Regions from separate parts of the Geodermatophilus sp. SYSU D01106 genome, predicted to be linked through region 1. Evidence: riboswitches for the same ligand, from Rfam matches in the RefSeq annotation. Region 1 holds a riboswitch; the other holds the start of a gene.
What was found. A riboswitch is a leader RNA that binds a small molecule or an ion and turns the genes downstream of it on or off. The one in region 1 is predicted to bind cyclic di-AMP.

Region 2: it holds a riboswitch for cyclic di-AMP, as region 1 does, so the genes downstream of both, ACI78R_RS00660 (transglycosylase family protein) here and ACI78R_RS06440 (hypothetical protein) in region 1, are expected to answer to the same signal.

The regions. Positions count from the first base shown of each region.
Region 1 is NZ_JBJGYM010000004.1:205,490-212,818, forward strand. It holds gene ACI78R_RS06435 (phosphoketolase family protein) at 1-932, opposite strand, end outside; cyclic di-AMP (ydaO/yuaA leader) riboswitch at 1,162-1,306, shown strand; gene ACI78R_RS06440 (hypothetical protein) at 1,559-2,182, shown strand; gene ACI78R_RS06445 (PIG-L deacetylase family protein) at 2,214-2,933, opposite strand; gene ACI78R_RS06450 (DoxX family protein) at 2,930-3,292, opposite strand; gene ACI78R_RS06455 (sulfite exporter TauE/SafE family protein) at 3,317-4,069, shown strand; gene ACI78R_RS06460 (SLC13 family permease) at 4,071-5,306, shown strand; gene nadA (quinolinate synthase NadA) at 5,370-6,401, opposite strand; gene ACI78R_RS06470 (dihydrofolate reductase family protein) at 6,532-7,122, opposite strand; gene ACI78R_RS06475 (ABC transporter substrate-binding protein) at 7,280-7,329, shown strand, end outside.
Region 2 is NZ_JBJGYM010000001.1:118,159-125,487, reverse strand. It holds gene ACI78R_RS00690 (Lrp/AsnC family transcriptional regulator) at 1-118, shown strand, start outside; gene ACI78R_RS00685 (DUF4229 domain-containing protein) at 111-425, shown strand; gene ACI78R_RS00680 (1,4-dihydroxy-2-naphthoate polyprenyltransferase) at 432-1,304, opposite strand; gene menE (o-succinylbenzoate--CoA ligase) at 1,304-2,440, opposite strand; gene ACI78R_RS00670 (o-succinylbenzoate synthase) at 2,482-3,441, shown strand; gene menD (2-succinyl-5-enolpyruvyl-6-hydroxy-3-cyclohexene-1-carboxylic-acid synthase) at 3,438-5,117, shown strand; cyclic di-AMP (ydaO/yuaA leader) riboswitch at 5,392-5,562, shown strand; gene ACI78R_RS00660 (transglycosylase family protein) at 5,567-6,793, shown strand; gene ACI78R_RS00655 (DUF222 domain-containing protein) at 6,846-7,329, opposite strand, start outside.

The DNA.
Region 1 (7,329 bases):
CGGTGCCCGTCGACCTCCGCCGGCCCGGTCCACCCCTTGGGCGAGCGCAGCACGATCATCGGCCAGCGCGGCCGCTCGGGAACGCCGCCCTCCCGGGCCCGCCGCTGGATGTCGGCGATCTCGTCGAGGCAGCGGTCCAGCGTCGCGGCGAACTGCTGGTGCATGAGCGCGGGGTCGTCGCCCTCGACGACGTACGGCGTGTGCCCGTAGCCGCGCAGCAGGGCGTCGAGCTCGTCGGGCTCGATGCGGGCCAGCACCGTCGGGTTGGCGATCTTGTAGCCGTTGAGGTGCAGGATCGGCAGCACGGCGCCGTCGCGGGCCGGGTCGACGAACTTCGTGGCGTGCCAGCTCGCGGCCAGCGGGCCGGTCTCGGCCTCGCCGTCGCCCACGACGGCGGCGACGACGAGGTCCGGGTTGTCGAAGGCGGCGCCGTAGGCGTGCACCAGGGCGTAGCCGAGCTCGCCGCCCTCGTGGATCGAGCCGGGCGTCTCCGGCGCCACGTGGCTCGGGATCCCGCCGGGGAAGCTGAACTGGGTGAACAGCCGCTTCATCCCCGGCTCGTCCTGCGACACGTCGGGGTAGACCTCGCTGTAGGTGCCCTCCAGCCAGGCCGACGCGACCGGGCCGGGGCCGCCGTGGCCGGGCCCCATCACGTACATGCAGTCGAGGTCGCGCGCGGCGATCGCCCGGTTGAGGTGTGCGTGGACGAAGTTCAGCCCCGGCGTCGTGCCCCAGTGGCCGAGCAGCCGCGGCTTGACGTGCTCCGGGCGCAGCGGCTCGCGCAGCAGCGGGTTGTCCATGAGGTAGATCTGGCCGACCGACAGGTAGTTGGCCGCCCGCCACCAGGCGTGGATGCGGGTCAGCTCCTCCTGGGTCAGCGGCCCCGCGCCGTCGGTCGCGGCGATCTCCTCGCGCGTGCTGGCCTCGGTCACCGTCGTCCTCCCGGGGGTGGTCGCGCTCGACGCCCCCACCCTGGCGGACTCCCGGGCGCGCCGCAGTCCGGCCCGGGGTGTCCGCTCGGCGAACACCCGGCGACGGGAGCCTCCCGGTCCACCGGAACTCCCCGGTCCCCGTTGCCGGGTCCCGCGGGCCTCCCTACGGTCGACCCGTCCGGACGGCCCTTCCGCCCCAGCCGGGGTGATCCGCCCGGACGCCGCCGAGTCGCGGACCACGCCTGTGGCCGCGAGCCGGGGACCCACCGCGTCACCGGGGTGAGTCCCACCGCCCGGTCCTCCCGGGAGGTGGGTAGGGCGACATCCCCGCCCGAACCCGTCAGCTGACCCGGTAGGCGGCCACGGGAGAAACGGAGAGCCGCGACACGGGGAGCGCCGTCGGCGCCTGCCCCGACGCGCCCCGCCCCCAGACACCTCGCCGCGGCCCGCGCACCCGCGCCGGCCGCCGCGCCTCCGGGATCCGGACCCGACCGGCCTCCGCACCGGCCCGACGCCGGGCTGCCGCGCGCCGTCCCGGATCCCGTGCCCTCCCCTGCCCCGGGGCGGTCCCCTGCCGAGCAGACGGCGGGACCGCGCGGGGCCACACGACAGGAGCTCTCCTCGTCATGCGCAGACACGCCCTCCGCCGCACGCTCACCGTCGGCACCGCCACCGTCGCCCTCTGCCTGGCCGGTCAGTCGGCCGCCTCCGCCGACCGTCCCTGGGACGGCGACCGGCACGACCGGGGCGGCTGGTCCGAGCACTGGTCCAGCCGCGGCGACGTCGCCCCGGCACCCGCCCCCGCTGCCGCGCCGGCCGCGGCTCCCGCACCGGCGGCGGCTCCCGCACCCGCGCCCGCCGCCGCGGCGGCCACCGCCGTCGTCGCCGTCGCCACGGACCTCACCGGGGCGCCGACCCCGACGTCGACCGCCTACAGCGCCTGGGCGCCGCACGTGCGGCCGGCCGTCGCGGAGGTCACGCAGGCCTTCGCGGTGTCCACGGTCCTCACCCGGCCCGGGCACTCCCCCACGCAGGAACTGGCCGCCGACTTCATGGTGTACGCCGACGCGGCGAAGGGGCACGCGGTCGCCCAGTTCGTCATCGACAACGCGGCACGGCTGCGCGTCGAGTACGTCATCTGGCAGCAGCGGATCTGGCTGGTCGGCGGGTCCGGCTGGCAGGCCATGGCCGACCGCGGCTCACCGACGGCCAACCACATGGACCACGTCCACGTGAGCTTCCTGCCGTGACGCCCGCCTGAGGGGTGGACGGCCGGCGCGCTCAGCCGGCGTAGAGCGCGAAGCCGGTCCTGCGCCGGCCGTCCACCTCCGGCGTCGCCATCTCGACCTGTCGCCGTGCCTGCTCCTCGACCGGGTCGTCCGACAGCGCCTCGAGGTAGCGGCGGTGCTCGGCCAGCGAGGCCACCGCCCGGTCGACGACGTCGGTGACGTCGACGGCGTGCGTCGCCCCGACCGGCGTGGCGACGGCGACCCAGCGCACGCCCCGCCACGGCTCCTGCCCGGCGAGCTCGGGGAAGATCCACTCGTTGGCGGCATCGCCCACCGCGTCGATCACGGAGCGGCCGAGCGCCCGGTGGTCGGCGCTGTTCCAGTACGCCGGGGTCACGCCCGGCGGCGTCCACGTCTCGCCGAAGTGCATCGTCACCACCAGCTCCGGCCGGTGCCGGCGGATCGCCGCGGCCAGCGACCGGCGCAGCTCCAGTCCCTCCACGAGCCGGCCGTCGGGGAACCCGAGGAACTCGACCCCCGTGACGCCGACCACCGCCGCCGACGCCCGCTGCTCCCGCTCGCGCAGCGGCCCCGCCTCCCCCGGCGGCAGCCCGGCGATGCCGGCCTCCCCGCGGGTGGCCAGCAGGTACCGGACGTCCCGCCCGGCGTCGGTCCACACGGCGACGGCGGCCGCGCACCCGTACTCGACGTCGTCGGGGTGGGCGACGACGACCAGCGCGCGCTCCCAGTCCGTGGGGAAGGGCTCGGTCACGCCCGGCCCCGGGCCACCCGCAGCGCCGCGCCGATCATCGGCGCCTGCAGCGGCAGCCGCAGCACCCCGGCGGCCAGCAGCGCCGGCCGCCCGCGGGCGATCCGGAGGTGGTGCAGGTGCGCCGGCACGAACGACGCCAGGAGCCCGGCCGCGGCCCAGCCCCCGGCCCGGCGGGTAGGCGGCGCGGCCAGGAGCGCCGCGGTGGCCACCTCGGCCACCCCGCTGCCGAGCACCCAGGAGCGGGCGTCGCCGAGCTCCGGGGGCACCAGCCACTCGTAGGTCCGCGGCCGCACCAGGTGCAGCACGCCGGATCCGCCGAGGGCGGCGGCCAGCCAGGTCGCCGGGGCGGGGAGGCGCATGGCGCCACCGTAGGCTCCCGCCCCGTGTCCGCCGCCGACCTGGTCATCGCCGCGGCGGTCTCCCTGCTCGCCGGCGTCATCAACTCGATCGCCGGCGGCGGGTCGCTGATCCTGTTCCCCACCCTGGTCGCGCTCGGCCTGCCCACGGTGGCGGCCAACGTGACCAACTCGGTGTCGCAGTGGCCCGGCTACCTCGGCGGGATGCTCGGCTTCCGCCGCGAGTACGCCGGCCAGCGCGGGCGCCTGGTGCGCCTCGGCGTCGTCGCGGTGCTCGGCGGCACGGCCGGCAGCGTGCTGCTGCTGACCACGCCGAGCGAGGCCTTCGACGTCGTCGTGCCGGTGCTCGTGCTGCTCGCCAGCCTGCTGCTGGCGGTGCAGCCGCTGCTCACCCGCCGGCTGCGCGACCGCGACGACGGCGCCGTGCGCGACCCGTGGTGGCTCTACGTCGCTCTGTTCCTCGCCACCGTCTACGGCGGCTACTTCGGCGGGGCGCTCGGCGTCATCCTGGTCGGGGTCCTCGGGACGGCGCTGCACCGGCTGGCGCTGGCCAACGCGCTCAAGTCGGCGCTGTCGGCGGTGACGGCGACGGTCACCCTCGTCGTCTTCGGGCTGTTCGGGCCGATCGCCTGGGAGGTGGTCGCGGTCGCCGCGCCGGCCAGCCTGGTCGGCGGGTTCGCCGGCGCGCGGATCGCCAGCCGCATCCCCGCGACGCCGCTGCGGGTGCTCATCGTGGCCTTCGGCGTCGTGGTCTCGGTCTACCTGTTCACCCGCATCTGAGGTGACCGACCCGGTCGCGCTCGGCACCGCCGGCGTCGTGCTGGCCGCCACCCTCGCGGCGGCCACGGCCGGCACCCGCCGCGTGCCCCCGGCGGCGGTCGCCGTGGTGGGCGCGGTGTACCTGGTGGCCGTCGGCGCGGTCGGCTTCGCCGCGGCCGAGACGGCGGTACGCGGGGTGCTGCCCACCGTGGCGTTCCTCGTCGTCGTGCTGGTGCTCGCCGACCTCGCCGACCGGGAGGGCGTGTTCACCTGGGCGGCCGCGGCGACGGCCCGGCGGGCGGGGCGCTCGGCCGGCGCGCTGCTCGGCCGGGTGGTGCTGCTCGCCGCCGGGGTGACGGCGCTGCTCAGCCTGGACGCCACGGTCGTCCTGCTCACCCCGGTCGTGCTGGCCACCGCCACCCGGATGGGGCTGCCGGCGCGCCCGCACGCCGTCGCCACCGGGCACCTGGCCAACTCCGCGTCGCTGCTGGTGCCGGTGTCGAACCTGACCAACCTGCTGGCGTTCTCCGCGAGCGGGCTGTCGTTCCTCGCCTTCGCCGGGCTGATGGCCGGCCCCTGGGGAGCCGCGGTCGCCGTCGAGTACCTGGTGCTGCGGCGGCTGTTCCGCGCCGACCTCGCGGTGCCCGTCTCCGCTCCGGTGGCCGAGGTGCCGCCGGCGCCGCGGGCCGCCCTGGCCGTGGTCGGGCTGACCGCCCTCGGCTTCGGCGCCGCCTCGCTCGCGGGCCTGCCGCCGGTGTGGCCGGCCGTGGCCGGGGTCGCCGTGCTCGCCGCCCGGCTGGCGCGGGCCGGGCGGCTGCGGGCGGCCGACGTCGTGACCGCCGCCGACCTGCCGTTCGCGCTGTTCGTCTGCGGGCTGGCGGTGGTCGTGCAGGCCGTCCTCGGCGCCGGGCTCGAGCAGGGGCTGGCGCGGCTGCTCCCCGACGGCGAGGGGCTGGCCGAGCTGCTGGCGGTCGCCGTCGTCGCCGCGGTGCTGGCCAACGTCGTCAACAACCTGCCGGCCACGCTGGCGCTGCTGCCGGTGGCCGCGGCCGTGGGCCCGGGCGCGGTGCTCGCCGTCCTGATCGGCGTGAACGTCGGGCCGAACCTCACCTACGCCGGGTCGCTGGCCAACCTGCTGTGGCGCCGGGCCCTCGGGACGGAGGCGCCGTCGGCGGCGCGGTTCGGCGCGCTCGGCCTGGCGACGGTGCCGCTCACCCTGCTCGCGGCCACCGTCGCCCTCTGGCTCATGGTGAGGTGATGGAACGGCCGCCCTTCAGGGTCCCGCGCCGAGCTTGCGAGGCGTGGGGGGAAGGGTGGTCCTTCATTCGCCGCCGCGACCGGGCTCGCCGATGGCGACCATCGCCTCGACGGCACGGCGGGCGCGGGCGGCGGTCTCCGGGTCGACGTCGATCGCGCCCTCGCCGGTGCGCAGCGTGTGCAGCAGCTTGGCCGGGGTGATCATCTTCATGTAGCGGCAGGCGGCGCGCTCGTTCATCGGGATGAACGCCGTCCCGCTGTTGAGCGCCCGCAGCTGGTGCAGGATGCCGACCTCGGTGGCCACCAGCACCTGGCCCGACGACGTCCGGGCCGCGGCCTCGACCATGCCGCCGGTGGACAGCACGCGGGTGCGGTCGGCCGGCAGATCGCCGTGGCTGACCAGGTCGAGCACCGAGGTGGTGCAGCCGCACTCGGGGTGCACGAGGATCTCCGCGTCCGGGTGCGCGGCGATCTGCGCGCGCACGTCGGCCGGGCTGATGCCCGCGTGCACGTGGCACTCCCCCGCCCAGACGTGGATGTTCTCCCTCCCGGTCACGCGCTTGACGTGCGCGCCGAGGAACTGGTCGGGGCAGAAGAGGATCTCGCGGTCCTCGGGGATCGAGCGGATGACGTCGGCGGCGTTCGACGACGTGCAGCAGATGTCGGTCTCGGCCTTCACCGCGGCGGTGGTGTTGACGTAGCTGACGACGACGGCGCCCGGGTACTGGGCCTTCCACTCGCGCAGCTGCTCGGCGGTGATCGAGTCGGCCAGCGAGCAGCCGGCCGCGTGGTCGGGCAGCAGCACCGTCTTGTCCGGCGAGAGGATCTTCGCGGTCTCGGCCATGAAGTGGACGCCGCAGAAGACGATCTCGCGGGCGTCGGTCTGCGCCGCGACCCGCGACAGGTAGAGCGAGTCGCCGGTGAAGTGGGCGACGTCCTGGATCTCGGGCACCTGGTAGTTGTGCGCGAGCACCACCGCGCCGCGCTCGTCGGCCAGCCGGCGGACCTCGGCCGCCCAGGTCTCGTACTCGGCGGGCGACAGGGTGCGCTCGTCGCCGGCGACGGCGGGGGTGGCGGGCGCGATGGTCGCGGTCACGGGGCTCCTCGGAGATGCGGGGGGCTCATCGTCCCCGTCCCGCCGTCGGAGGCCGGACCGGGGTGCGCCGGGTACAACGCCGGCCGCCCCGGCCCGCTTCCCGCTTCCCGTCGGACGTCGGCGCCGGTCGTCAGCGCCGGACGTCGAACGACAGGAAGGTCACCCGGCTGCCCTGCACCACCCGCGGGTCCTCGAACGCGATCTCCGGCGGGCCGCCCGCGCCGAAGTAGGGCCGGCCCGAGCCGAGCACCACCGGGACCTGCGCCAGCACCACCCGGTCGACCAGGCCCGCCCGCAGCGCCTGCCCGCCGACGTCGCCGGCGCTCACCGTGACGTCCCGATCGCCCGCGAGCTCCCGGGCGCGCTCCACCGCCGCCGGCACGTCGGGCGCGAAGGTGAAGGGCGCGGCGCCCCGGTGCGGCCAGTCGTCGGCCGGCCGGTGCGTCACGACGACGACGTGCCCGCCGTTCGGCGGGACGCCGCCCCAGCCGTCGGTGATGTCGAACAGACGGCGGCCGCAGACCATGACGCCCACGCGGCCGGCGAACTCGCGCAGGAACTCCGCCGTCGGGGCGGTCACCCGGAACGGCCGGGCGGGGTCGCTGAAGGTCAACTCGACGTCCCCGTTGCCGTACCAGTCGAACAGCGGCCCCGGCATGTCGTCGTCGCGGCCGACGAACCCGTCCAGCGAGACCGCCGCGAACAGCACCACCGCGCCCATGGCGCACCTCCTCCGTCCCGGCTCCCCGGCGGAGCCGCTGAGGGTCAGACCGCGCCGCCGTCCTCAACTCATCGGTTGAACAGGCGAGGTGAGACCGGACACACCGCCCCCGGACCTACGATTCCCGCGCCGCACCGACCTCAGCCAAGGGACCCCCATGCGCCGTCGCCCCCTCCCCCTCGTCCTGGCCGCCGCCACCACCCTCGC
Region 2 (7,329 bases), on a different contig from region 1:
GGTGACCGACATCCCGGCACTGGAGGCCGCCATCAACGCGTTGAACAGGATCGAGGGCGTCGCGCGCACCCGCACGACCGTGGTGCTCTCGACCAAGTGGGAGGGACGACATGACTGAGCAGGCGCGCACCCCGGTGGGCCCCGACGGCAAGCCGCTGCCGCGGCCGAGGGTGCTGCCCTGGCTGGTGATGCACACCGTCGGCCGGCTGGCCGTCTTCGCGCTGCTGACCGTCGTGCTGTGGATGGTCGGCCTCGACTTCTGGTCCGGCCTGCTGTTCGGCCTCGTGGCGTCGATGCCGGTGGCCTACTTCCTGCTCCGCCGCTCCCGCGAGCAGCTGAGCGTCGCCCTGGTCCTGCGTGCGGAGGAGAAGCGCCGGGCCAAGGAGGAGTTCCGCACCCGGCTGTCGGGCGACCAGCCCGCCTGAGCGCGATCAGCCGCTGAGGGCGAGCCCCGCCGCCAGCAGCACGCCGGTGGCGAGGGTGAGCAGGCCCGTGGCCTGCAGCGCGGCGATCAGCGCCGGGCCGCGCCCGCCGGAGAGCACCACCCGCGACGGCGGGACGGCCAGCGGCGCGGCGGCCAGCGCGAGCAGCGCCCAGGGCCGGACCACCCCGATGGCGACGACGACGGCGAAGGCGACCGCCAGCAGCCCGACGTAGAACAGCCGGGTCCGCGGGGCTCCGAGCAGCACCGCCAGCGTGCGCTTGCCCACCTGGGCGTCGCCCTCGACGTCGCGCAGGTTGTTGACCACCAGCAGCGCCACCGACAGCAGCCCGACCGGCACCGCGGCGGCCAGGGCCAGGCCCTCGACCCGGCCGGTCTGGGCGAACGTCGTCCCCGCGACGGCGACCAGGCCGAAGAACACGAAGACGAAGACCTCGCCCAGCGCCCGGTAGCCGTAGGGGAGCGGGCCGCCGGTGTAGGTCCAGGCCGCGGCGATGCACACCGCGCCGACGGCGACCAGCCACCAGCTCGACAGCGCCGCCAGCGCGAGCCCCGCGCCCGCCGCGACGGCGAACGACAGCAGCGCCGCGGTGAGCACCTGCCGGGCGGGCGCCGCGCCGGAGCCGACGAGCCGCATCGGCCCGACCCGGTCGGCGTCGGTGCCGCGCTTCCCGTCGGAGTAGTCGTTGGCGTAGTTGACCGCCACCTGCAGCGCGAGGGCGACCAGCAGCGCCAGCAGCGCCGGGACGAGCCGGAAGCCGTCGAGCGCGGCGGCCGCGCCGGTGCCCACCAGGACGGGCGCGAGCGCGGCGGGCAGCGTGCGGGGGCGGGCGCCGGCGACCCACTGCGCGGGCGTCGCCATCAACGTGCCCCCGCCAGGGTCGCCGCGACGCCGCGGCGGTCGGGCTTGCCGGTGTGCAGCGTGGGGACGGCGTCGAGCAGGTGCAGCTCCCGCGGAGCGCTCGGCCCGCCCAACCGCCCGCTCACCCAGGCCCGCAGCGCGGCCAGCTCGGGGGCCGCGCCGGGCGCGGGCACGACGGCGGCCACCACGCGCTGGCCCCACTCGTCGTCGGGCCGGCCGAAGACGACGGCGTCGGCGACGTCGGGGTGCTCGCGCAGTGCGCCCTCGACGGCCTGCGGCGCGACGTTCACCCCTCCGGTGACCACGACGTCGTCGAGCCGGCCGGTGACCGTCAGCCGCCCGTCGGCGCCGATCGTCCCGGCGTCGCGGGTGCGGAACTCCCCGCCGGTGAAGGCGGCCGCGGTGCCCCCCGGGTCGCGGCGGTAGCCGAGGGCGAGCACCGGCCCGGCGATCGCGATCCCGTCGTCGTCCACCCGCACGCGGACGCCGTCGAGCGGGACCCCGTCGTACACGCAGCCGCCGGCCGTCTCGCTCATCCCGTAGGTGGTCACCGCGGCCACGCCCTCGGCGCGGGCGCGGGCCAGCAGCGCGGGGTCGGTGGCCGCGCCGCCGACCAGGACGGCGTCGAAGGTGCGCAGCACCTCCGGCTCGCGGTCCAGGTACCGGCGCAGTTGCGTGGGCACCAGCGCGGTGTACCGGCGGCCGCCGGGCATCCGGGCGGCGGCCGCGGCCAGTCCCTCCCCGGGCGCGAGGACGGCCGGGAGCGTGCCGGCCAGCGCCGAGCGCACGAGCACCTGCAGCCCGGCGATCGCCGACACCGGCAGCGCCAGCAGCCAGGTGCCCGGGCCGCCGAGCCGGTCGAGGGTGGCGGTCGCCGACGCGCGCAGCGCCGCCGCGGGCAGCAGCACGCCGCGCCCGCCGCCGGTGGACCCGGAGGTGACGACGACGAGGTCGGCGCCGTCCTCGAGCGGCTCCTCCGGGGCGAGCACCTCCCGGGCGGCCGTGGCGGCGGGGCCGGCGGGCAGCACGGCGAGCGGCGCGGACCCCTCGAGCGCGGCGCGGACGGCGGGCAGCACGGAGCCCAGAACGTCTGCGGGGGCCTCCGGCGCGGGGAGGACGGTGAGCTGCCGGGGCACGATCCCCGAGGGTACGACCCGCCCGGCATACGCTTGCCGCCGTGATCACCTCCGTGCCGCTCCCGCCCGGGACGACGGCGACGGCGGCGTGGTCGGTGCCGATGCGCACCCGGTTCCGCGGCATCGACGTCCGCGACGGCGTGCTGGTGCGCGGGCCGGCCGGCTGGGGCGAGTTCTCCCCGTTCTGGGACTACGGCGTGGCGGAGAGCCGCCGCTGGTGGGCCGCCGCGGCCGAGGCGGCGCTGGAGGGCTGGCCCGCGCCGGTGCGCGACTCCGTTCCCGTCAACGTGACGGTGCCGGCGGTGGACGCGGAGCGGGCGCACGCGATCGTGGCCGCCTCGGGCTGCCGGACGGCGAAGGTGAAGGTGGCCGAACCGGGGCAGACGCCGGCCGACGACGTCGCCCGCGTGGAGGCCGTCCGCGACGCGCTCGGCCCCGCGGGCGCGGTGCGGGTCGACGCCAACGCCGCGTGGGACGTCGACACGGCCGTCGCCCGGGTCCGGGAGCTGGACCGGGTCGGCCTGGAGTACGTCGAGCAGCCCTGCGCCACGCTGGAAGGGCTGGCCGCGCTGCGCCGCCGGGTCGACGTGCGGGTCGCCGTCGACGAGGGCGTGCGCCGGGCCGGCGACCCGCTCGCGGTCGACCTGCGCGAGGCCGCCGACGTCGTCGTCCTCAAGGTGCAGCCGCTCGGCGGGGTGCGCGCGGCGCTGCGGGTGGCCGAGGCGCACGGCCTGCCCTGCGTGGTGTCCTCGGCGCTGGAGTCCTCGGTCGGCATCGCCGCCGGGGTGGCACTGGCCGCCGCGCTGCCGGAGCTGCCCTTCGCGTGCGGCCTGGCGACCGTCGCGCTGCTCGGCGGCGACGTGACGGCCGACCCGCTGCTACCGGTCGACGGCGCGCTGCCCGTCCGCGCGGTGGAGCCCGACCGGCTGGCCGAGGTGACGGCGCCCGACGACGTCACCGACCGGTGGGGCCGGCGGCTCGCGGCGGTGCTGGCCGCGTGAACCCCTCCACCGCGTTCGCCCGCGTGCTGGTCGACGAGCTCGTCCGCGGCGGGGTCCGCGACGCCGTCGTCGCCCCGGGGTCGCGCTCGGCGCCCGTCGCACTCGCGTTCGCCGCCGCGGAGCGCGCGGGCTCGCTGCGGCTCCACGTGCGCATCGACGAGCGGACGGCGTCCTTCCTCGCGCTCGGCCTGGCCCGCGCCTCCGGCCGGCCGGTGCCGGTGCTCACCACCTCCGGGACGGCGACCGCGCACCTGCACGCCGCGGTCCTCGAGGCCGACGTCACCGGCGTGCCGCTGCTCGCGCTGACCGCCGACCGGCCGCCGGAGCTGCGCTCGACCGGCGCCAACCAGACCATCGAGCAGCCCGGGCTCTACGGCGGCGCGGTGCGCTGGGCGGCCGACGTCGGCGTGCCCGAGGCCGGCCGCGAGGCCGCGCAGAACCGCTACTGGCGCTCCGTGGTCTCCCGCGCGCTGCTCGCCGCCACCGGCGCGCTGTCGGGCGACCCCGGGCCGGTGCAGCTCGACCTGCCGCTGCGCGACCCGCTGCTGCCGGAGGAGGAGCCGGGCCCGCTCACCGGCCCGTGGGCCGGGCGCGACGACGGCGGCGCGTGGACCGCGGGCGGGGCCACCCTCGCCCCGGCCGACCCGCTGCCCGACGCCCCGCGGACGCTGATGGTCGCCGGTGACGGGCCGTCGGCGGCCGGCCGGGCCTGGGCCGAGGGCGCCGCGGCCGCGGGCTGGCCCGTGGTCGCCGAGCCCAGCGGCGGGGCGTGGACCGGCGACGCCGTGCGCGGCGGGGCGCTGCTGCTCGGCGCGCCGGACTGGCTGGAGGAGCACCGGCCGGCGCGGGTGGTCGTGCTCGGGCGGCCGACGCTGTCGCGGCCGGTCTCGGCGCTGCTGGCCGACCCCCGGGTGCGGGTGGAGACGGTGGTGTCCGGCCCGCGCTGGCCCGACCCCGCCCGCTCCAGCACGTCGGTCACCCGCGCCGCGCCGCCGTCCGGGCCGCCCGCGGACGCGGCGTGGGCGGCCGCCTGGCGCGACGCCGCCGCGCGGGTGGGCACGGCCGTGGACGCGCTGCTCGACGGCGCTCCCGGCCTGACCGCCGCCCGGCTAGCCCGCGACGTCGTCGCCGCGCTGCCCGCCGGCGCGCTGTTGGTGCTCGGCTCCTCGACGCCCGTGCGCGACGTCGACCGGCTCGCCGTGCCGCGCGGCGACGTGCACGTGCTGGCCAACCGCGGCGTCGCGGGCATCGACGGGACGATCTCCACGGCGATCGGGGCCGCGCTGGTGCACGGTGGCCCGGCGGTCGCGCTCATGGGCGACCTGACGTTCCTGCACGACCTGCAGGGGCTGCTGACCGGCGAGGGCGAGGCCCGGCCGGACCTCACCGTCGTCGTCCCGGACAACGACGGCGGCGGGATCTTCGCCCAGCTCGAGCCGGGTCGGCCCGCGCACGAGCGCGACTACCGGCGGGTGTTCGGCACGCCGCACGGCCGCGACCTGGTCGCCGTCGCCCGGACGCTGGGCTGGGAAGCCACCGCGGTGACCGCCGCGGACGAGCTGCCGGCGGCGCTGGCGCTCGGCGGGCCGCGGGTGGTCGTCGTCCGCACCGACCAGCGCGCGGAGGCGGACCTCGCCGTCGCGCTGCGGGAGACCGCCGCCCGTGCCCTGACCTGACCCGCGCGGCCGGTGTGCTGCGTCACCGGCCGCCGCTGGTCCCGGCCGTCGAGGGAGGGCGGGGGCCGTCTCCGCGACACCGGGTGCGACCAGGGTGGATCGTCCGGACAGCGGGTTCGCCGGGCCCTCGACCGAGGGACGTCGATACCCCGCTGGAGCACACCACAACCCCCTTGTGACCGGCGACACGACGACAGTTGCCATGACGATATGTAACGTTTTGGCTGCGCTCAGCACACCGGAGCGCGGCGCCGGTCCGCCAAACCCTGCCCACCGGTCGCTCACGTCAACTCCCAAGGGCAGGGGTGGGGGACCCACTTCCGGCGCGTGACGGCCTACGGGGGCCTGACCTGAACGCGTCTCCGGGGTGAAGCCGCGTCCCGCGGCCGGGCACCGATCGCCCGAACCCGACAGCTCACCTCGCCGGCGGTGATCGGGAGATCATCACCATGCCCAAGCACCGCGCACCCCGTTACGTCCGCACCAAGAAGGTCATCGCCAAGGCCCCTGTCGCCGCCGGCGCCACCGTCGTCGGGATCGGCGTCCTCAGCTCGCCCGCCTCCGCCTCGACCAGCCACGACTGGTCCGGCGTCGCCCAGTGCGAGTCGAGCGGCAACTGGTCGATCAACACCGGCAACGGCTACTACGGCGGCCTGCAGTTCAGCCAGTCCACCTGGGCCGCGTTCGGCGGCACCGAGCTCGCCCCGCGCGCCGATCTCGCCACCCCCGCCCAGCAGGTCGAGATCGCCGAGGCGGTCCTCGCCGGCCAGGGCGTCGGCGCCTGGCCGTCCTGCGGCAAGTACCTGGCCGAGGGCACCACCGCGGCCGCCGCCGAGGCGCCCGCCCCGGCCGCACCCGCCGCCGAGGCCCCCGCGCCGGAGGCCGCCCCGGCCGCCCCGGCCGCGCCCGCGCCGGTCGAGGCCGCTCCGGCCGCGCCTGCGCCGACCGCTGCCGACGCCGAGGACTACACCGTCCGCTGGGGCGACACCGTCGCCAAGATCGCCGCCGCCCACGCCCAGAGCTGGCGGGAGCTCTACGAGCGCAACGTCGACGTCATCGGCAGCAACCCGAACCTGATCTTCCCGGGTCAGGTGTTCGCGGTGAGCGGGGCGGCCCCGGCCGCCGCGCCCGCCGAGGCGCCGGCCCCCGCGCCTGCCGCGGCCCCCGCCGAGGCTCCGGCCCCCGCGCCCGCCGCAGCCCCTGCCGAGGCGCCCGCCGGTGGCTCGAACGCCGGGGAGTCCGCGCCGGTCGGCGAGGTCGCCCCGCTCGCCGAGGCCGCCCCCGAGGTCGCCGCGGCGCCCGCGCCGGCCGCCGTCGCCACCATCACCAACAGCTCCGGGCCGATCCACGCCGCGGTGCAGGCGGCTGCGAACGCCGTCGTGAGCGCGGTGCCCGGCGCCGGTGACATCACCCTCGGCGGCACCCGGCCCAGCGCCGTCGACCCCGACGGGCACCCCTCGGGCAAGGCCCTGGACTACATGGTCATGAGCGACGCCGGCCTCGGCGACGCCATCGCGCAGTACCACGTGGACCACTGGGACGAGCTCGGTGTCGAGTACGTGATCTGGGAGCAGCGCATCCTCACCTCGCCCGACGGCGCGTGGCGCGCCATGGAGGACCGCGGTGGCGTCACCGCGAACCACTTCGACCACGTGCACGTGAACTACGTCGGCTGACCACCGCCCGACACGAGGACCCCGGCCGCCCGCGGCCGGGGTCCTCGTCGTCTCAGGCGGGGACGAGGGGCGGCGACCGCAGCGCCGCGGGTGTGCGGATCTCGGTGCCGTCGGGCCGCCAGGTGTGCCATCGCCCGTCCGGTTGTCGTTGCACGCGGAAGCCGGCGTGGACCTTGGTGTGGTGGCGTTCGCACAGCAGCGCCGAGTTCTGCAGCGAGGTGGGTCCGCCGTCGAGCCAGTGCACGAGGTGGTGGACGTCGCACCACCAGGTGGGGGCGCCGCAGCCGGCGAACACGCAGCCACCGTCGCGGACCTCCGCGGCGCGGCGGACGTGCCGGTCGGCCAGCCGCTGCTCCCGGCCCAGGTCGAGCGGGACGCCGTCGGGGCCGAGCACCACGCGGGTGATCGCGCCGTCGCAGGCCAGCCAGCGGGCGGTGGCCGCGGGGACCACGGCGCCGGACCCGAGGGTCGCGCTGCCCCGCCACCGCGGCAGAGGGGGCGTCCTGCTCGACCCGGCGCGGGCCTGGCGGATGCTC